One region of the Paenibacillus sp. GM1FR genome, then DNA from elsewhere that is predicted to be linked to it. Evidence: predicted binding sites of a transcription regulator. Region 1 holds the regulator's gene; each other region holds the start of a gene.

What was found. The regulator Rex, encoded in region 1, represses fermentation and respiration genes when NADH is low (regulators of the CRP and FNR family bind a similar motif). The targets are predictions, from matches to a motif close to TTGTGAAATATTTCACAA.
Region 2: a site for Rex is predicted at 4,067-4,084, ahead of nadA (quinolinate synthase NadA). Genes of this name have one in related genera too.
Region 3: a site for Rex is predicted at 3,109-3,126, ahead of PAEAM_RS16980 (formate/nitrite transporter family protein). Genes of this name have one in related genera too.

What each region holds. Positions count from the first base shown of each region.
Region 1 covers NZ_MKZL01000011.1:673,361-680,934, reverse strand. The annotation lists gene PAEAM_RS08885 (AAA family ATPase) at 1-897, opposite strand, end outside; gene PAEAM_RS08880 (hypothetical protein) at 890-1,417, opposite strand; gene PAEAM_RS08875 (DUF5590 domain-containing protein) at 1,720-2,250, opposite strand; gene PAEAM_RS08870 (amidohydrolase) at 2,288-3,595, opposite strand; gene PAEAM_RS08865 (redox-sensing transcriptional repressor Rex) at 3,582-4,235, opposite strand; gene dinG (ATP-dependent DNA helicase DinG) at 4,455-7,316, opposite strand; gene PAEAM_RS08855 (tetratricopeptide repeat protein) at 7,459-7,574, opposite strand, start outside.
Region 2 covers NZ_MKZL01000020.1:45,758-53,331, reverse strand. The annotation lists gene PAEAM_RS15275 (type III pantothenate kinase) at 1-511, opposite strand, end outside; gene nadC (carboxylating nicotinate-nucleotide diphosphorylase) at 518-1,384, opposite strand; gene nadB (L-aspartate oxidase) at 1,381-3,021, opposite strand; gene nadA (quinolinate synthase NadA) at 3,057-3,995, opposite strand; gene ftsH (ATP-dependent zinc metalloprotease FtsH) at 4,295-6,340, opposite strand; gene hpt (hypoxanthine phosphoribosyltransferase) at 6,441-6,980, opposite strand; gene tilS (tRNA lysidine(34) synthetase TilS) at 7,033-7,574, opposite strand, start outside.
Region 3 covers NZ_MKZL01000022.1:300,127-307,700, reverse strand. The annotation lists gene PAEAM_RS16985 (molybdopterin-containing oxidoreductase family protein) at 1-1,724, opposite strand, end outside; gene PAEAM_RS16980 (formate/nitrite transporter family protein) at 2,149-3,000, opposite strand; gene PAEAM_RS16975 (S-layer homology domain-containing protein) at 3,379-7,574, shown strand, end outside.

The sequences.
Region 1 (7,574 bases):
GTCTCTCATGGCGTATATCGCTGCTTCGTTCATCACACTTTCGAGCTGTGCACCGGAGAAACCATATGATTCTTCCGCTGTTTTCTCCAGATTAACTTCCTTCAACAGAGGTTTGTTCACCGCATGCAGTTCCAGAATATGCTTTCTGCCCTTTTTGTCAGGCAAGTCCACTTGAATGTGGCGGTCAAAACGTCCCGGTCGCGTCAGGGCGCTATCCAGCATCTCTTTACGGTTTGTTGCAGCGATAACCAGAATTCTTGGCGTATCGGAAGAATAGATTCCATCCATTTCCGTCAGGAGCTGATTCAGGGTCTGATCATATTCACGCTGTTGACCACCCTCACGTTTCCCCCCGATGACATCGATTTCATCGATAAAGATAATAGCGTTTTCCTTATTTTCCTTGGTGGCACGGGTTCTCGCGTCCTTGAACAAATCCCGAATTCTGCTGGCACCCACACCAACATACATTTCCACGAACTCACTACCCGATGCTGCTACAAAAATAGAATCGGTGTAATGGGCAGCAGCCTTGGCCATCAACGTTTTCCCTGTCCCTGGAGGGCCCGTCAGCAAGATCCCTTTTAACGGGCGAATCCCGAACTTCCGGATTTCTTCATGTTTGATCAGAAAGTCAAGCGCTTCACGCAATTCCTGCTTGGCACTGTCCTGTCCGCCAATTTCTTCAAAAGTAAGCTTGGAAGGTCCTTTTTTCTTCCGTTTACGTTCCTGTGCAGCGCCTACTGTAATCCCGCCACGCATTTGCATCATGAACAGCAAAGCTCCGACAAGCACTGCTGCAATCAGGATCGGAACAATATTAACACCAGTAAAAGCAAGGAAAATAATCAATACGGGAAAAAATCCGATGGCAACTTCTTTTGTCCACTTAGGCATTAGGCCACACTCCTATCTGACCGGGCACACGCGGCAGAATAATAAACTTGCTGGCATCTCCGTCTCTGAGACTGACATATACATTGTTGTCATCCATCGCTGTATTTACCTTCATTCCATTCGTCGCCATCTTGGACAACGTTGGTGTAATCTCGGTGTATTGCTTGTTCTCCATCGCCTGAGCTACGGTGAACATCGCATCACCCCACCAACTTTCCAGTGCTTCACTGGAATGATCCACAACATCCAACTTTAGTGAGCGTGTTCCAATCAGGGTCTGTCCTTCTTTGTGAATATATTGTACCAGTCTGCCCAAATCAACATCAGGTTGCAGATCCAGTTTCAATTGTACGTCATTGCGGTTAATAGTTAATTGAACGTCATTGACTCCATCGTACTGGGTTACCATTTTTTCAATCGGATTCTGCACGGCCACTTGACGATATACAAACCAACCTCCAAACAACACAACGGCTGAAATGACGGCAGTTATAGCAATAGGCAATACTTTTAGCTTCAAGTGAATTACCCCTCCCAGATTTTGGCCCAACCTACTGGCTTATTGGTATATACGAATATGTGCACATTGACTCCTGCGAGAATTTCGACAGGATTATTTGTTTTTGAATGTAACTTTGAGTACATATCTGAGTATATCACATCGTATATACAATTTCGAAGGCGAAAATATGAATAAATTATTAATTTTAACTATTTAAATCAAATATGTTTACAGACAACACAAAGAACCGGTTCAGTCGGATATCCGTCTGCCGGTTCTTTCATTTCTTTAATTCTCTAGTTATCTCACTCTATCCTGTTCTAGCTGTTCGGGAGTGTGTAGACCAGGTCCACCTGTTCTCCGTTGCTAAAACGATAAAAACGATAGTGGTTATGCGTACCGTCTTTATAATACACTTGCCACACATATATTCCATTCACAACTCCGGGCATGATTCGTTTAATCTCACCGGCAGGAACTTCAGAACTGAAGCGATTGCGTATCTGCGCTTCGGACATGCCATTCTGCAGCAGCTCACTGTGTACAGCGTTTGCACCCTTAACCGGTTGATTGTTTGCATCGAATTTAACCCAGACCATAACATCCTGGTTATCCTTGTTTTTGCCGATCAGGGTCCAGTAGATGTTGTCAGAGCCTTCTTTGTCTCCCCAGATGTACTTGCGCAATTCATCATAGGATATAATGCCCAGTTGCTCCTGTGCTGCTTGTATGGCGAGCGCTTCTTCCTTGCGTTGGTCCTGCGTGACATGGACGTAATAACGCTGAAGTCCAAACAGAATCAGAACCAGTGCAAGCAGCGAAATCCATATCCACTTCTTTTTTTTCTTCAAAAGCCGAACTTCCTTTCCCTATGATGCTGTCCTGCAATTAACGAGCAAGCAGACCATCAAATGCCAATTGAGACTCACGCAAAATGCGTTCTTCATCCAGCGTCAGACATTCGCCATGTTTCACCACTTGTTTTCCATCCACCCATACGTGCTCAACATCTTTAGCAGAAGCCGAGTAGATTGTATGTGAGATCAGGTCTGTATGTGGATAGAAATGTGCCTGTTCAATGTCCAAGGCAATAAAGTCAGCCTTCATGCCGACCTGGAGTGCTCCGGTATTGTTCAAGAAGATAGATTTGGCACCGTATGACGTTCCGAGTAGTAACGCTTCGCCTGCTGGCACTGCCGTCGGGTCACCAGATACACCTTTGTGGATCAATGCAGCCAGTCTCATTTCCTCGAACATATCCAGATTGTTGTTGCTTGCCGGTCCGTCTGTTCCGAGTGACACGGTAACTCCTGCTTTCAGCAACGCAGGTACCCGCGCAACACCGGAAGCGAGTTTCAGGTTACTTCCCGGGTTATGGGATACAGCCACATCATGACGGGCCAGAATCTCAATCTCTTCGTCATTCAGATGCACCGCATGTGCAACCAGGGATGGACGAGAGAAAAAGCCCAGTTTCTCCAGATGTGCCACAGGACGCAGTCCATAATCAGCCACGTTCTGCTCGACTTCACGAAGCGTTTCCGACATATGTGTATGAAGGGGAAGGTTTAGGTCGTTCGCGACCTGCACAAGCTTCTCTATGTAGTCAGGAGGGCATGTATATGGTGCATGTGGCGAGATTACGGTTGTAATGCGACCATCTGCCTGTCCATTCCACTCACGCGCAAACGCAGCCGACTCCTCCAGCTTCCGCAATTGTTCTTCTTCCGAGCACAGCCCGATTACACCACGTGCCAGTGCTGCTCTAACGCCGGATTGCTCCACAACTTTGGCAACTTGATCCATGTGATCGTACATGTCCAGGAAAGCTGTAGTTCCGCCTTTCAACATTTCAAGCACCGATAGCGAAGTTCCCCAATATACGTCTTCTGAAGTCATTTTCGCTTCCATCGGCCACATTTTTTCCTGCAACCATACTTGCAATGCAAGATCGTCTCCGTGCCCTCTGAGCAACGACATCGCTGCATGACCATGCGTATTGATCAGACCCGGCAGGAAGAACAGTCCTTTTCCATCCACTTTGGTACAATTTTTGTCTTCATCCGGCAATGTCTCACCAATATGCACAATCTTGTCATTCTCAACAACCATGTATCCTTGGACAACGTTCCATGTTGTGCCGCCTTCATTAACGGCAAATTTGCCGTTGTGAATTACCCATCTATTTGTTGTCATCTTCCTCGTCGTCCTTTCCAGTCTCCAAGTAATAGGCCAAACTAAGCAGATCCGTTGTAAAGTCAGCATGGTGAATGCGGATATGCGGCGGTGTTTTTAGAATGGTTGGTGCAAAATTAAGGATCGCTTCGATTCCGGATTCAATAAGCTGATCGGCTACATTTTGGGCTTCCGTATCCGGAACCGTGATAATTCCGATGCGAATGTTTTCCATTTTAACCGCTTCCGTCAATTCATCCATTGGTTTTACCGTCAAACTGTTGATTTGACTACCAATCTTCGGTCCATATGCATCAAATACAGCAACAATCTTCATGTTGTCTTTCAGATATGCGTTGTAGTTGGACAAGGCCTGTCCGAGATTACCCGCGCCTACCAGAGCTACATTAATTTGCTGATCAATTTTGAGAATGTGACGAATTTTCTCGATCAAATAGGATACATCATACCCGATCCCTTTACGACCAAAATCACCGAAGTAAGCCAGGTCTTTACGAATTTGGGCCGGATTCAGATCCAGCCTTTGTCCAAGCTCTTGAGAAGAAACAGTAGCCACCTCACGCTGATGCAACTCGTTCAAATAACGCAAGTAAACAGGCAGACGTCGTACCACCGCTTCCGAAATTTTATCCGATTTCATTCTTGCTCCCCCTTACCAAGGCCACGATAAAATAATAGATGAAAAGATGAGCATTCTGTATAAAACTCAAATATAAACGTGACATTTTATACAGAATGCTCCTTGTAATTTAGGTTATAAGTTCTTACGAGCAACTGCTTTAATCGGATACGGAAATATCTAATAAAGTTTAACGCCAAACGATAGTGTCATGCAATGATATAACGAACAAAACAACCATTATTTTTGTTCATTAGCAGGTTCTTCCAACCACTCGGTAATTCGTGGAACCATTTGCTCCGTGAGCATATGCTCCATTTTGGGACCAGGTAATGAATATAAAAAGAATTTACCATAATACGCTTCAATCACCCGTGTATCATAAACAATGACAATTCCTCTGTCCTTTGCTGTACGCACCAATCGGCCAAATCCCTGCTTGAAACGAATGACCGCTTGCGGCACGGACAGTTTCATGAACGGATTTTTCTTCTGTTCCTGAAGCAACTCACTCTTGGCTTCCACCAACGGATGATTCGGTGGCTGGAAAGGCAATCGCACAATAGCGAGACAGGTTAGCGCCTCTCCCGGGATATCTACACCCTCCCAGAAGCTGCTTGTGCCCAGAAGTACCGTAGCTTTGGCATCTTGAAACCTGCGAGTCAATTTGGAACGACTTCCACTGTCAACGCCTTGCCCAAGCAACGAGATGTCGTTGCCAGACAGTGCCTCCTTCAGCGGATCATAGACCTGTCGCAACATCTTGTATGAAGTAAACAGAACCATCATGCGTCCACGCGTAGCAATTGCCGTCTCTGCAAGTGATTGCACCAGCATATTAACAAAGTGCGCATCACCCACACTTCCCTTCACACTCGGGAAATCACGCGGAATCACCAGAAGTGCCTGATCGCGATAGTTGAAAGGTGATGGCAGCATCGACGTTAACAGCCGATTATTCTCAGAGGCTTCCTGTAAGCCAAGCTGCTCAATCATGAACTGGAATGACTTATCTACCGAGAGCGTAGCCGATGTAAGCACAACACTTTTCTTTTTGTCAAAAAATAAATCCTTAAGTTGTGCACTCACATCTACAGGTACGGCATACAGCTGGAGAGATTTGCTGCGGAATTGGCCGCTGGCTTCCATCCAGTACACCGTTTTGGCGTCATCCATTCGCATGAAGAACCGTAGATTCTCCTTCAATGTGGTCAGATCTTTCAGTAATCCTGTAATGTCCGTGATCAGACTATCCGATTGATAATCATCCTGATCCTCTTTCACTTCAAGCAGCAATTTGTCCCCTTTGCGAACCAAATCGCCCAGAGTCACATAGATCTGGTTCTCCAGATCCTGCAACTCCTGCCATTTTGCAGGTTTTTGAGATGCTTTCAGACGCAGTGAAAATTGCCCCGTCTCTCCCGGTGAAGCATCACTTCGTTCAGGCAACAGACCAAACAAGGCATCGCTCATACGATCCCACAGCTCCTTAACTTCAAGAGCGAGCGGGAACATCTGATCCACCATGGAGCCCCATTGCACCGAATTTTCATGCCCGGATAACTGCGAACGAAGCATAGGCAGCTGACCATTACGACTGTCTTTAAATAGGCGGGTCAGTGTATGAACCAAGGTGAAATATTTCATATGCATTCCAAGATGTTTACCAGCGACATCCTCCAGATGATGTGCCTCATCGATCACAAGACTCTCATAGGCTGGCAGCAGCTGATGCGCGGCTTTCACATCCGTAAATAATTTGGAGTGATTGGTGATTACGATATCAGACAACCCTGCTTCATGTTTGGCACGATGGTAGAAGCATTTACGGAACCATGGACAGGATCTTCCCAGACATGATTCGGATTCACTCTGTACGGTCTCCCAGAAGTCCCCTCCGCGTCCGCTAAGGTTAAGTTCCTCATCATCTCCGGTTTCGGTCTGCGTAAGCCAGACGATCATCTGAGCAGCTGTGAAATAATCCTCTTTCGGTGTGGCGAATTCACGTTTATTGATTTTGTGTTCAAATTTGCGCAGGCACAGGTAATGTCCACGTCCTTTGAATACAGCAGCCTTAAACGGGAAAGGAACCACTTGAGTCAGCATCGGAATGTCCCGCTCTCTCAATTGCTCCTGCAGATTGATCGTATGCGTGCTAACCATAACTTTCTGTTCTTGCTTCACACTTTCGTAAATAGCAGGCAACAGATACCCTAGAGATTTACCGGTACCCGTTCCAGCTTCGATCAAGAGATGTTTCTCTTCATCCAAGGCTTGCCTTACACTGCTGAACATCTGAGTCTGCGCTTCACGCTCTTCGTAATGATCCAGTGTATCCTTCAGATTCTCCCGAACCTGGTCCATAAACTGTTCGAAGCTTACACCATCGAGGGGGTTAGCCTCCCGCTCATCGCGTGGTGCACCAATATCGGTCCAATCACTTACATTAAGAGCAAGCTGACGATAATAGGTATGTCCGTCCAGGTCCTGAATCGGCTCTGCTTCCTTCTCACTGCGCATTCCGTCCAAAAACCAACCCAAGTCACTGTCTTCTGGTGCAAACAGGTCACTGAGGCGCTGAATCGTTATGAGCGGTAATTCCTTTAACTCATCCAGACACTTGAGTAGCACATAGGCTGTCGCCAGTGCATCACTGTCTGCCTGGTGAGGGCGATCATGTTGAAATCCAAATTCGGAAGACACATAACCGAGTTGATAAGAACCAAGTGATGGGAATGTGATCTTCAGAAAATCAATCGTGTCCAGAATGCGGCCAGTGAACGGCAAATAACCGCAACGGTCAAGAGCATTCTGCAAAAAGTGAAAATCAAAAGCGACGTTGTGTCCAACAAGCACCACATCATTAAGCAGCGGAACCATCTCCATCATCATCTCTTCGAGTGAAGGAGCGTCCGCCACATCTGCATCGGTAATACCCGTCAACCCCGAAATAAACGGGGGAATCGGTACACCAGGGTTCACATAAGAACTATATATTTGAGTTATGCTGTAGTCATGATCTATGATGGCAAGTCCGGCCTGTATAATCTCACCGTCGGACTGCGTGCCGGTTGTTTCGAAATCCAATACGGCAAATTTCATTGCAATGTACGGTCCCTTCCATTCCAGTCTATGTTACAGCATAGCAAAAAAAAGGGGATTTGAAAATTAACTGACAAAAAAGCGGTGTCCCCGCCGCTATGCCAAAGGAGGGAACACCGTTTTTTTGTCGCCGAATTCCCGCTTAATGAAGGGTCGTCAGCTGATTAGCATATTGCAATTTTCCCCTGTTCAACCTGCAAGCTTCCATGTTGTACAGTGGTTCGGTCAATGTCGGGTCATACTGAAGGGCCTGTGCAA
Region 2 (7,574 bases), on a different contig from region 1:
TACGAGGCAACTTGGATGCCCGCTCATAGAGCGCTTCAGTGGCAATCTGAATGCCAGGTACAATAGCTCCCCCCAGGTAGTGACCTTTCTCGTCAATACAGTCAAAGGTCGTTGCAGTACCGAAATCGACCACGACGAGAGGGCCGCCATACTTCTCAACGGCTGCCACTGCATTAACAATACGATCTGCACCCACTTCACGAGGGTTCTCGTATCGCAGATTCAAACCAGTTTTGATACCAGGCCCAACGAGCAAAGCTTTTTTGCCTACATACTTCTCACACATCGCTTCGATTACATTCACCAGTGGCGGAACCACAGATGAGATGATGACACCTTCGATGTCACTTGCCCTGATGCCGGACATATGAAATAAATTATAAATCAATACGCCGTATTCATCCACTGTTGACTGACGTGATGTACTCAGACGAAAGTGGTGCAGCAATTCCCGGCCTTGATATACGCCGAGCACCATATTGCTGTTCCCCACGTCTACAACTAGAATCAAAGAGGTTCACCCCTCTTTCTTTTCATTTAAATCCAGACTAATATCCAGGCTCTCAAAGGAATAGGTTAACCTGCCAACCGAAATTACATCCACACCACTCTCTGCAATACCACGAATGGTCTGAAGAGACACGTTACCGGATGCTTCAACCTTCACATGAGGAGCCTGTTCACGAATAAGTTCAACCGCTTCACGCATCCGCTCTGGATGCATGTTATCCAGCATAATGATATCTGCCCCGGCTTGCAAGGCTTCTCTCACCTGCTCCAGATTTTCAATCTCCACTTCAATCGTCATCGTATGTGGGATAACGGTTCGCGCACGCTGTACCGCCTCGGTGATTCCGCCTGCACCCTTGATGTGGTTATCCTTAATCATAACGGCATCGTACAGTCCAAATCGATGATTCGCTCCGCCACCCACGCGCACTGCGTATTTCTCAAGTAGTCGGTGGCCCGGCGTTGTCTTACGTGTATCCACGAGCCTGGTCTCAAGACCATCCAGCACATCCACGTAGGCACGCGTACGCGTAGCTATTCCGGACATACGTTGCAGCAAGTTAAGTGCCAGTCGTTCCCCCGTAAGCAGTGAATGTGTACTTCCCTCTACCTCGGCCAAAATCGTGCCATGGGTAACCTTGTCTCCGTCTGTTACCTTCGGTGTAAATACAAGATCAGGATCAACGACTTGAAATACAAGTTTAGCTACGGTCATGCCTGCAATAACACCATTGTCTTTGGCGTGTATAATGGCCTTGGATTGGTTGCCTGCTGGAATCGTCACACTTGTTGTAACGTCACCTGCACCAACATCTTCACGAAGCCAGTTTTTGATTGATTCGATAAGCCCTTCATTATATCCATTCAGTATCATGACATCAATTCCTCCACAATCGCTTGTTCTCGCTGCTGCAGACTATGCTTCTGCCACACGATATCATCACGTGCCGGGAAATCCTCACGATAGTGAGCCCCCCGACTCTCCTCGCGATGTAATGCACCGCTAGTAACTAACCAGGCACAGGTCAGAAGGTTGGCATACTCCAGCTCTTCCTTGTGCGTGAGTGTCTGATCAAAAAATTGCAATTCCTGTTGCAGCTTGTCCATGGCCTTCTGCAGGTCCTCACCATTCCGGCGCAAACCTACCTGACGAACCATCATTTTCTGTAGTCGTAAACGTCTTTCAGATATAGGTTTTTGCTCTTTCATGATCTTGCTATTCATGTTATTCATGTCCACAGATGAAGGCGTAGCCCCTCTTGCTTGTAATAAACCAAGCGGAGGGAGAGATTGAATACGATCAACAATTCTCCGGCCAAATACAATCGCTTCTGACAAGGAGTTGCTTGCCAGACGGTTGGCTCCATGCACTCCTGTAGAAGACACCTCGCCACAAGCAAATAATCGGGAGATGCTGCTCTCTCCACTTAAATCCGTTTTCACTCCACCCATCATGTAATGGGCAGCAGGTGCAACGGGAATCCAGTCCGTTGTCATGTCTAATCCATAACGCATACAAGTCTCATATATGGTAGGGAACCGATGCTTGATCATCTCTGGCTGTTCATGTGTAATGTCCAAGTACACAAAGGTACTGTTGGTGGACTCCATCTCACTAACAATCGCTCGTGCCACGATATCTCGTGGGGCCAGTTCAAGCTGGGCATGATAACGATCCATGAAGCGCTCACCCTTCACATTGCGCAAATATGCTCCTTCGCCGCGTACGGCTTCTGACACTAGGAAACGCGGGGCCCCAGGGTAACATAGAGAGGTGGGGTGGAATTGGATAAATTCCATGTCACGAACAATAGCCCCAGCCCGATAAGCCATGGCTACACCATCGGCAGTAGCTACATCCGGATTCGTCGTGTATCGGTACAGTTGTCCTGCCCCACCAGAACAAAGAACGGTTGCCTGTGCCTTCACAAACACTTGCGATCCGTCATCCTTCTGAACCAGAGCGCCAATGCATTCCCCTCGATCTCGATCTGTAATCAGGTCAACAACAAAATGCTCATCCCAAACTTCAATCCCGGGATGCTCATTCACTTCAACAGCAAGCGCACGTACAATCTCATATCCTGTTGCATCTCCGTTGGCATGCAAAATACGGCGGTGGCTATGCGCACCTTCCTGCGTCAACGCCAACTCGCCGTTCTCCAGATCAAATAAAGTACCCAAACGAATCAGTTCCTTCACTCCGTCCGGCCCCTCATTCACCAATACCTCTACCGCTTCGGAGCGGCATAAGCCCGCTCCTGCTACAAGTGTGTCCTGCAAGTGGTAAGCAGGTGAATCATCCTCAGCAATAACCGCAGCGATGCCTCCCTGCGCATATCTGGTGTTACTTTCAAGTAATGACTTCTTCGTGATCATTAATACACGTTGTTGTTCACTTGCCTTAATGGCAGTAAACAAACCAGCAATCCCTGAGCCTATAACCAGTACATCCGTCTCTACCATGGGTAGCGCAGACAGATCAAAATCAACTAAATATTGCGGTATCATGTTATTCACCTGTCTTGGAGCAAGAGTAGCGCATCCTACTTTACCAACAACATGCGCTCTAGCGATTCTCTGGCTTTGTCGGCAACGGCCGGTGGCACGTAGATTTGCGGCTTCATCGTTTCCAGGCATTTCACCAGTTTCTTCAAGTTGTTCACCTTCATGTTGGGACATACGAGGAACTTGGTAGCAAAGTGGAACTGTTTATCCGGACTATCCAGACGAAGCTGATATCCTGTACCATCTTCGGTACCTACGATAAATTCCTTCGCTGATGAATTTTTGCAATACTCCAGAATAGCTGTTGTGCTGCCTACAAAATCACCCATTTCTACAACCTCAGGGCGACACTCTGGATGGACAACAAACTCTGCATTTGGATGCTTGGCTCTCATCTCCACCACATCTTTGACTGTAAGCATATCGTGAGTGTTGCAGTAACCTTCCCAGATAATCATTTTCTTGTCTGTATGCTGCTGCACATAATGTCCCAGGTTTTTATCCGGTACCCAGATAATTTCGTCGGAATCCACCGATTGAATAACCCGGACTGCGTTCGCCGATGTACAACAGATGTCAGTCTCTGCTTTGATCTCAGCCGAGGAATTGATATACGTAACCACCTTGGCATTAGGATGTTGTGCTTTCAATTTGCGTAGTCCATCCACATTCACCATATCTGCCATTGGGCAGCCCGCACGTTCGTCCGGGATAATAACTGTTTTATTTGGCGCAAGAATTTTAGCGCTTTCACCCATAAAATGAACACCACAGAAAACGATCACATCCGCATCTGTCTGTGCTGCCTTCTGGGCTAACAGAAACGAATCTCCACGGAAGTCGGCAACCTCCTGTACTTCGTCACGTTGATAATAATGGGCAAGAATAATGGCATTACGTTCCTTCTTCAACACCATAAGCCGCTCACGCAGCTCGCGGTTCATCTCAGCCTTGCGCTCTAAAGCCAGAGCTTCCACCTGTGATCCTCTCCTTTATCGGGACAGCGTCATGCGCTGTTTCGTGGGCTAACCTAAGTCGTTATCTTCGCTTGAGAAACGAATCACAAGCGGTTTAACAACTAATTTACACAACGTTCACGACTCTGTCAATAAATGAAAAAGGCCCGGAACAGCGCTGTAACCACCTGTTTGCTAACTGGTTCGCCATCTAACTCCCGTTTATCTTTATCTATCCTCTTTTAAAATAATGGATAAAAAAAGAGAGCCTCGAGGGCTCTCTTGATTTCACCTGCTATCATAGCCAGATGTATTGTGTATTAAGACGTTGGCTTAGTTCCGCCATCATCCGGGTTATTGTTATTACCCTTTTCCAGATTCGGAGCTTCGTTTGGAATATCTCCGGCTGGTGGCTCAGGCGTTTCATCTTTACCTTGAATACGAACACGCACATCACCGATGGTGTCGATGATTGGCTCTCCGCCTTCAGTTGGTGTACCTTCACCATCATTGTCATTCTCTGCTTTTGGAGTCAAAGAACCTGTTTCGATCAATTGCTTGATCTGATCCATTTCCAAAGTCTCAACCTCAAGCAAAGTTTGAGCGATCAGGTGCATCTCTTTTGAATGTTTAACAAGCAAGTCCTTACACTTCTCATAACAGTCATTAATAAAGCGTTGCATTTCCTGATCAATCTCGTAAGCAATGGAATCCGAGTAATTCTGTTCATGACCGATATCCCGACCAAGGAATACCTGTCCTTGTGAACTTCCGAATTGCATAGGTCCCAATTTCTCACTCATACCGTATTCCATAACCATGCTACGAACAATACCTGTCGCTTGCTGGAAGTCACTGTATGCACCAGTACCAATTTCTCCGATGAACAATTCTTCAGCTACACGACCCCCGAGAAGTCCGGTTACTTTATCAAGCAACTCGTTTTTGGTAACCAGCATACGGTCTTCTTTAGGTAACATGATTACATATCCACCCGCACGTCCGCGCGGAATGATGGTCACTTTATGTACCATATCGGCATGTTCCAGGAAGTATCCAACAATGGTATGACCTGCTTCATGATAAGCAACAATGCGTTTCTCGCGATCACTGATGACACGGCTTTTCTTCTCCGTACCAACAATAACACGGTCAATCGCTTCGTCGACTTCTTTCATGGAAATATCTTTACGGTTACGACGTGCTGCAATCAGCGCCGCTTCGTTCAAGAGATTTTCCAAATCTGCACCGGAGAAACCTGTTGTACGTTTCGCGATAATATCCATCTTCACATCGTTGGTCAGTGGTTTATTACGGGAATGTACTTTCAGGACAGCTTCACGACCTCTTACATCAGGGCGGTCAACCGTAATTTGACGGTCAAAACGTCCAGGACGCAGCAAGGCAGGGTCCAAAATATCTGCACGGTTCGTTGCGGCTATGATGATAATACCTTCGTTAACTCCGAATCCGTCCATCTCAACGAGCAACTGGTTGAGTGTCTGTTCACGTTCATCGTGACCACCACCAAGACCAGCACCACGCTGACGTCCTACAGCATCAATCTCATCGATAAAGATGATACATGGGGCATTTTTCTTCGCATTTTCAAACAAATCACGAACACGTGATGCACCGACACCGACAAACATTTCCACGAAGTCGGAACCTGAAATAGTGAAGAATGGTACACCCGCTTCACCGGCTACGGCACGAGCGAGCAATGTTTTACCGGTACCTGGAGGCCCTACGAGCAATACGCCCTTAGGAATCCGCGCACCTACTGCTGCGAATTTACGAGGGTCCTTGAGGAAGTCTACAACCTCAACAAGTTCCTGTTTCTCTTCGTCGGCACCCGCAACATCTTCAAATGTAACCCGCTTCTTCTCTTCGTTGTAGAGACGAGCACGGCTTTTACCAAAGTTCATTACTTTACCGCCGCCGCCTTGAGCCTGATTAAACAGGAAGAAGAACAGCAGGAACATAATGATCAAAGGAATAAAGGAAGTCAGCAACGTCAACCAGATGCTGTCACCTTTCATTGGCTCCTGATGATATTGGAAATTGTTAGTTTCACTTGCAGCTACAAGCTCACTAATTGCCTCATCCGTAGGAGGAATATACGTTGAGAAATTTTCTGATTTGGCGCCATCAGGTGCCTTCTTGTATTGACCGGTCACGAGATACGTTTGACCGTTGAATTGAACCGTCAATTCAGAGACATTGTTGGCTTTGATCGCTGCACGCAACTGATCATATCTAGGATTATCGGTGGCTTCGCCGCCATTGCTGACGAACTGGACTATCCCCACCACAACTAAAAAAAGAATCAAATAAAAACCAGAATTCCGGATGAACCGATTCATCCCCTACCTCCTCTCGAGACACTTTAATTATTTTAACATAGCCCGACATGGCTTCTCAACAGAAGCCAAGAACAGCTCAAGGCTTGGGTCGGGCAGGATATTAGCTACTATAGACTTCCGGCTTCAAAATCCCGATATAGGGCAGGTTCCGGTACTTCTCCGCAAAATCCAAACCGTAACCAACGATGAACGCGTCAGGAATGTCAAAGCCTGTGTAATGAGCTTCCAACTCAACTTTACGGCCTGAAGGCTTGTCGAACAGCGTAACCACTCGCACCGACTCGGCACCGCGGTTTTCTAGCAGTTCAATCAGATAGCTGAGTGTAAGTCCGCTGTCGATAATATCTTCGACAATCAGAACTTCCCGTCCTTCTACGGATACATCCAGATCCTTAATGATTTTGACAACACCTGATGACTTGGTGGAAGCGCCGTAACTGGATACCGCCATGAAATCCATTTCAACAGGTACCGTTATGTTTTTAACCAAATCAGCCATAAATATAAACGCACCCTTGAGCACACAAATGACCAAAGGATTGCGATTTGCATATTCGGCACTTAGTGTTGCGCCTAATTCCTTGACTTTACTCTGAATTTCTTCTTCACTGATCAATACTTCCTGAATGTCGTTCTGCAACTGTGCGAACCTCCTAAGTTATACTATGAAAGCCTTACCTGAACCATAACCACTACCCCTGAATCGCTGAATCGCCTACAGTCATGTACAGGATTGCGGAAGTGCCCTCCCTGACAGGAGCCACATTGGACCGTCGAACACCCGGTAACCAGATGATATGACCTGCTCCATCACATACCACAGGAATACGTGGACGGACAGATGGGGGGATTTTCTCATCGATGAAAATATTTTTCACCTTTTTGCTTCCGTTTAATCCCATCACTTTCATGGTATCTCCAGGTAACCGTGAACGCACAACCAGCGGCATAAGCAGTTGATCCGCATCAAACGCGGCTTGATCCGCCGATTCCGGTACATGATAGTCCTCGGGACTCACCGTCATCAACCGAATATACCGGTTAATTGGGGTGAGTGAAAGCTCATAAGTTCCACTCCATTGCGCAAGACGATACTCGTAAGATTGATCCTGTACGTCCGTCCGTATGCCAAAAGAAATCAGATTATACTCCCGAGTGCAGGCGAGTGTCTGTCCTATATCCAGGCTCCAGGTCGTCACATGGGTCTCCATGACCTTGCGCCGAATGGTTTCTA
Region 3 (7,574 bases), on a different contig from region 1:
AGGAACATCAATGGATACGTATCGGCAGGTCCAGCCGGATGCTCCCCATCATATCCTTCAACCAGAGCACTATAGGTAGGGAGCGGCGGAAGCCCTCTCTGTTCCATCGTCTCGGAATACAATTCAATTTTGCCTGAAGGTGTGGGCAGCTGATCCAGATATGCAGCATATGGCGTCATATCAAGCTTCACGAATCGATGTTCCTTCAGTCCTTCCAACGTGACCCCATTCATGTAGGGGTTGCCTGTGCCCTGAAGTGCGTCCTCAATCATCTGTTCCGGTGTTTCTCCGAAGATTGCAGGATCGTACCCCATAGCCCGCCCAAGCAGTGAGAACAGTTCCACATTGCTCTTGCTCTCCCCAATCGGTGCAATCACCGGCTCTTGCAGATGAACGTACTGATGCCAATAAGAGGTGTACAGGTCCGTCGCTTCAAATGAAGATGTGGCTGGCAATACGATATCTGCATACTTCGCCGTATCCGTCATGAACAGATCATGCACAACCGTGAACAGATCCTCCCGTGCAAAACCTCGCTCCACCCGCTCGGTATCCGGTGCCACCACCAGTGGATTGCTGCAGTAAACCATCATCGCTCGGATTGGCTGCTCTGCTTCCAGCAACGCTTCACCAATCCGGTTCATGTTCACCACTCGCGGCTCGGGATTCTGCCGGAGCTCCGGACGTTCGAGCGCGTCGCTATTTGTGCTCGCGTAGCTGTTAGTGCGAACGGCACCGCCGCCTTGCTTCAGCCATTGCCCTGTAATAGCAGGCAGACATGCAACGCTACGCACGTTCATCCCCCCATTATCATGGTGCTGGAGGCCATTGCCGATGTGAATATGAGCTGCTTGTGCGTTGCCGTATAGTTCGGCCAGCTCCACAATCGTTTCCTCCGGCACGCCCGTAATGCGTGCAACACGTTCAGGGGTGTAACTGCGGACATGATCACGTAGTGCCTCATGACCTATCGTATACTTTTGCATAAACGCTTCATCCGTTAGTCCCCGTTCGAACAACACATGCATTAATCCTAGCGCCAGTGCACTGTCCGTGCCCGGATACAGCGGAATAAACCAGTCGCCCCATTGGGCCGTGCGATTGCGATGAACATCGATTACGACGATCTTGGCGCCTTTCTTGCGTGCTTTCTCAGCCAAAACGACCTGATGCATATTGGTACTGACGATATTGCCACCCCACACCAGGATGAGATCTGCATGCTCCGTATCTTCCGGCACTGTTCCCCGATTGGCGCCCATCGTATATTTCCAGCCGGTATTTCCAGCGGAGTTACAGATCGTCTGCTCCAGTACACTCGCACCAAGCGCATTGAAGAAACGCCGATCCATGCCGTCTACGCCGAGAATACCCATGTTACCGTAAAAGCTGTAGGGCAGGATGCTCTCCGGGCCGTAGGTTTCGGACAATGCAGTGAATTTGGTCGTAATCTCACGAATCGCTTCATCCCAACTGATTCGTTCAAACTTGCCTTCACCTTTGGCTCCTACACGTTTCATCGGATATTGTAGACGCTCGGGGTGATATACCCGCTCGGTCATATTTCTGACTTTATTACAAATGGCACCCTTGGTGATCGGATGATCCGGATTGCCTGCCACCTTCACAATTTTGCCGTTCTCTTTATGTAATAACAGACCACAAGTGTCCGGACAGTCGAGCGGGCACACCGCCGCAAATACACCATTCTCCTGATCGATCATCGTAAGGCTCCCCTCTTTAAAAGCTATCCCTATATCATATCTTCTTCGAGGTTATCGCGTAAAGAGAACAGTATGTTTTTGCTTCATATTCACCGCTATAGCGGCTTTAAATTATTTTCAAAAAAATGTTTTTGAGTTTGATTCAACTTCAGAATTCAGGGGTAAATTAAAAATAAGGCATTAGGCTAGTGTTTCCCCACTTCCTCCTCATGCCATATCATGGACCACTCCCGAAATTCGCCATGAACAGGTTTCGTTCCCCCGAACCTTGTCATGGCGAATTTATTTTGCGTTAAACTCCAACAAGGACCTCATACAAAAAACGATCCCGCCCTGCTCCATCACAGCATATTCGCCATGAACCGAGCAAGATCAGAATCGTCTTTACTTCTAATATACGTGTATCCATACCTCGCTGTGCCCTCTATGCTTGTTTGCTCAACATTACTCTAGCCTCCGTCTCCATAGGTTCGATCGACGTCGCCATCTCTGGTTTCACTTTTGGCTCGGCTTGGCGCAGGTACACCACCCAATAGGCTGCAGCTACAAACAGAGCTCCCCCAGTCAGATTCCCGAGCCATACTGGAATAAAATTCATGACGTATTGTCCCCATGAATAATACCCTTCGAAGATTGCTGCTGGGATGAGAAACATATTGGCAACAACGTGCTGGAATCCAATGGCCACAAATGCCATCGTTGGAAACCAAATGCCCAGTACCTTGCCACTCATCGTATCTGATGCATAAGATAGCCACACCGCCAGCGCAACCAGCCAGTTACAGCCGATGCCGGAGATAAAAGCTTGCAAGAAGCCGTCATGCAGCTTATGCCCAGCCATATCCACCACTTTCGCCAGATAAACACCCTCTCCGGTCAGACCGAGCACATGTCCAAATGCGTATGCCACAAACAAAGCTCCAACAAAGTTACCAATCGTCACTAAGGTTAGATTTTTCAACATGCTACCTGCGGATAATTTCCGTGCAATCGTCGCGAGTGGAACAGCCATCATATTTCCCGTCAGCAACTCGCCACCACCGATGAGTACCATGATTAATCCCACCGGGAACACCGCTGCTCCAATCAAATTAACCAGACTCCCCCACTCTGCCGGAGCAGATGCAATCACCCGGATATCCAGTAGAAAACCCAGCGCAATAAAAGCCCCTGCCAGAAAACTGAGCACCAGTACAGAAGACACCGGATATTGAGCTTTCTTCATACCTGTTTGCGCCGTATATTGTGCAACCTCAAGAGGTGTTTTTGCTGCCATATCACTCATCCTCTCCTTCATTGTTCATCATTGGATAAAACCACCTGAAATTCATTAGTTTTGCGTTGAATGCCACATCCTAATTGTATCTCGGTCCTACACAAAACTTTGTGCAAATTATCACAATGTTGTTTACAAAGAAGATTTTAAAATTATGGTTTTCAGGCAAATACGATTGCTATAGAAACTTATACATATGAAGGAAATTGCTCAGAATTTGTTCAGAATCAATTTATATAATAGGCACACATATCGAATTTACATCTGTTGGGCAGGGTCGGATTTGGGTCAAAAACAGTTCCATGTTGTGTATGTCATCAAAATGATGTTCTGTAGGTCATTTCATAGCATATCTACGGACAAATAGGAGGTTCAAACATGTTCAAACACTCTTTACGCTGGAGAACAATTATGATGTATGTTTTGATATTCACTCTGGTTCTCCCCAATGTCCTTCTTCCCCAAGCTCATGCTTCCACTAACGGAAATGTGAATATATTGTCCGCAGTCAATAACAACGTCGATCGTAATCTGGTAAACGTTGTTTATGCTAACGGGAAATACACCGCAGTAGGTGAAAAAGGACGTATTGTTCAGTCCATAGATGGATTAAACTGGGCTGTAGTGAATACAGGAGTTTCTAACGAAAAAACATCATGGAGAAGCCTCGTGTATGCAAACCATGTATATGTCGCAGTCGGGGTGGAATCTACTCCTAATAAAGCAAGATTGATCGTTTCGTCTGATGGAGAAACATGGGTCGACAAATCATCAGGAATTAATGGAGACATTTTGCAAAAAGTCGTTTATACAAACGGCAATTTTTACGCTGTTGGTGGAAAATGGCATGCCAGTGACCGCGCGCAAGATGTAGGCATTATTTATTCATCTTCGGATGGGGTGACATGGACGTTATCGAGTACTGTACCAAAAATTTGGCCATCCAATGGTACTTCAAGCTCACCCTTTCATTTGACAGATATGGCCTATATATCAGGTAGATACGTTGTCGGAGGTAATGTATTTTCTGGATACGCTTATTCAAGTAACGGAAGTAGCTGGACGAATGTTTTTTTGAATGGCACTTCCTCCTTGGAACGATTCTCGATCTATAATGGGAAGCTTTATCTTATTAAAAATTCAACGATTGGCTACTCCAGCAGTGACGGAATAACGTTTGCACCTGATGCCTCTTATAACAATGCAATGAGTACTGTCAAAGCCGGATCAACACTCTACCGTTTTGGTCAGGCAGGCAAACTGGACTCATCCACGGATAACGGCGTCAATTGGACTTCAGAGCCTACGGTAACCAATATGACCATCCAATCTGCAGCTTCGAATGGAACGGGTATGGTCCTTGTCACCTCGGCTCCTAATAGTCTTGTCGTTACTGCGGACAAATCCGAGTGGAAAAAAACCGCGGCGAATCTGCAGGGTATCGCTTATAACGGCAGCACATGGGTGGTTGTCGGTGATTCATTATATGGCAGTGATACAACAGATAGCCTTATATTGAATTCCAACAGCGACTGGGAGCATCTAAGTACAAATAGCCAGTTGCTTCCTAAAGAGGCTTTTTCCAAAGTTGCATACGGCCATAACACTTTTGTCGCCATGGGTAAAAAAATTGGGGTATCCTCCGATGGCGAACATTGGACACTCAGCAATCTTCCCGCTGGTGTAACCGGCAGAGTAGTAGCGCTGACCTATGGTGCAAGTGGAGGTTTTGTTGCAGTAACGGGTACAGGCGATACGCTCAACTCCGTTGACGGATTATCTTGGACGAAAGGTGATAACCTGGGGAGCACGTATGGCATTAATGTGACATTTATAAATGGAGAATATTGGGCTTTTGGTGAGAGTGGAGTTTGGCAGGCGGGTGCAGGCGGATTGGAATGGGAGCCTGTAACTTCACTTAATGATTATGACGATCCAAACTATTACATGTTTAGTGATATTACCTACGCTAATGGGAAATATGTGGTCACCGGCTCAGATGAATTTGGTAAACCATTTGTCTTGGAAACGCCCGGGGGTTTGAATAATAGCTCAACATGGACCAAACATAACATCGATAATGTCAACGTAGTCGATTTAAAATCAATCGTATACGGAGAAGGCACCTATGTAGCAGCAGGTGTTTTGTATGACGAAAACTATAACGAATACTATATGATGTATTCTTCCTCGGATCTGATCAATTGGACGGCGTACGATGAGAACACACTAGGCATAGTCGGAAAAGGTTTAAACACCGTTTATTATCATGACGGAAAGTTCTATATTGCAGGTAACGACAATGCACGGATTGTATTAGGGAGTGCTACAATGGGCAGCAATAATGCTGGTCTGACAACTGTACTTGGACAGACTGACAGTGCTCCAGGAGGCGGAGATGGAACGACATCTGGGACAGCGGTTAACTGGGCAGTTAACGTGCCTAACACAACCTCAACACTGGGATTAGCCAATCTTGTACTGGCAGACAATCAGGCCAAGATGGAGTTGTTCAGCAACAGTGACTATTCCACTGGTGCAGTTACAGGAAACTCAACGATCCCGCTCACAGCAGGTGGAGCTATCACTGCATATATTAAAGTGACGGCAGCCGACAATACGACCGTACAATACTATGCAGTAACAGTAAACCGCACAGCTACACTAGAAACGACACCAGCCGCTGTCATCAGCTATGTAGATGAAAAGCTGACAGGACTCGTCCCTAATGCTGCATACTCCATTAATGGAGCGAATGCTGTAGCAGATGGTTTAGGACATATTACTATCGACAACAGTTGGATCGGAACCACGTTGTCCATCGTGAAGAAAGGCAATGGCACCTCAACTACAGATAGCTCAGCTCAAACCTTGGTCATCCCATCTCGTCCTGCAACTCCAACTGGCATTAGTAAGACGGATGAAACATCGAACGGTGCCCATGATGGAACGATCACGAATGTAACCGATCAGATGGAATACAAAAAAGACATCAATGGTTCATGGACAGCTATCGATGACACTTCAGTTACAGGACTCGCACCAAGTACGTACTATATTCGTACAAAAGCAACCTCCTCTGCATTTGCATCACTGGAAACGCCAGTGACCATTGGTTCGGCATCTGCTACACCAGAAGCAACACCAGCCGCTGTAATTAACTATGTGGACGAGCAATTGACTGGGCTCGTGCCTAATGCAGCATACTCGATCAACGGAGCGAATGTTGTTACAGATGGTTCAGGATATATCACCATAGATAACAGTTGGATCGGAACTACTTTGTCCATTGTGAGAACAGGTAACGGCATCACAACAACGGACAGTTCAGCTCAAACATTGATCATTCCATCTCGTCCTGCGACTCCTTTCGGAATCGGCAAGACCGATGAAACCTTTGATGGAGCGAATGATGGAACGATCACAAATGTCACAGATCAGATGGAGTACAAACAAGACGTCAACGGTTCATGGACAGCTATTGATAACACTACGATTACAGCTCTCACACCAGATCGATACTATGTGCGTATCAAAGCAACCTTTTCTGCATTTGCATCGGCCGAAGCACCCGTGACCATTGGTTCGGCGTCTGCTACACCGGAAACGACACCGGAGGCTGTCATCAGCTATGCAGATGAGCAACTGACAGGACTCGTGCCTAACGCTCCATATTCCATCAACGGAGCAAGTGCTGTTACAGATGGTTCAGGTCAGATTACGATCGACAACAACTGGATCGGAACCACATTGTCTATCGTGAAAACAGGCAATGGCACCACGACTACAGATAGCTCAGTTCAAACACTCGTCATTCCATCGCGCCCTGCGGCTCCAACAGAAGTCGGCAAGACCGATGAAACATCAAACGGCGCTCATGATGGAACCCTTACGAATGTAACTGATCAAATGGAATACAAAAAAGACATCAACGGCGCATGGACAACTATCTATGACACAACAGTTACAGGATTGGAGCCAAGTACGTATTATGTTCGTACAAAAGCAACCTCCTCTACGTTTGCATCATCAGAAACACCAGTGACTGTAGGTTCCAGTGCATCGGTCCCTGCTGCACCGAATGTCACTGCGGATGACCAGAACAACACCATTATCGGTTTGGACACTACCATGGAATATCAAATCGACAATGGAGCCTTTGTCCACTTTAACGACTCTAATACACCGGATCTCAGTGGTGAACACACAGTTAAGGTGCGTGTGGCTGCGAGTGGTTCAGTTCCAGCCGGGACGGAGAAAACACTTCACTTCACAGCGAATCTTGCAACCGACCTGATCGTGGTCGCTGTTGATCCTAGCGGGTCAACAAATGACGGAAAAACACTCATTACAGTAACCCCTGCAATTCAGGCTATTGGACATCGTTTCGTTTATAAAAACTTCGGTACCGGAAATATCAACGTGCCAGCTATTGGTGATGTAGCTACAGACTACGAAAACTGGCCGAACAATGGTCTAATCAACGCAGCAAACGGAGATAAAATCGCTGTTGCCGAAGTAGATGCCGAAGGCAAGATTGTAAAATCCGGATGGACTTCATCTGTAGTAACGAA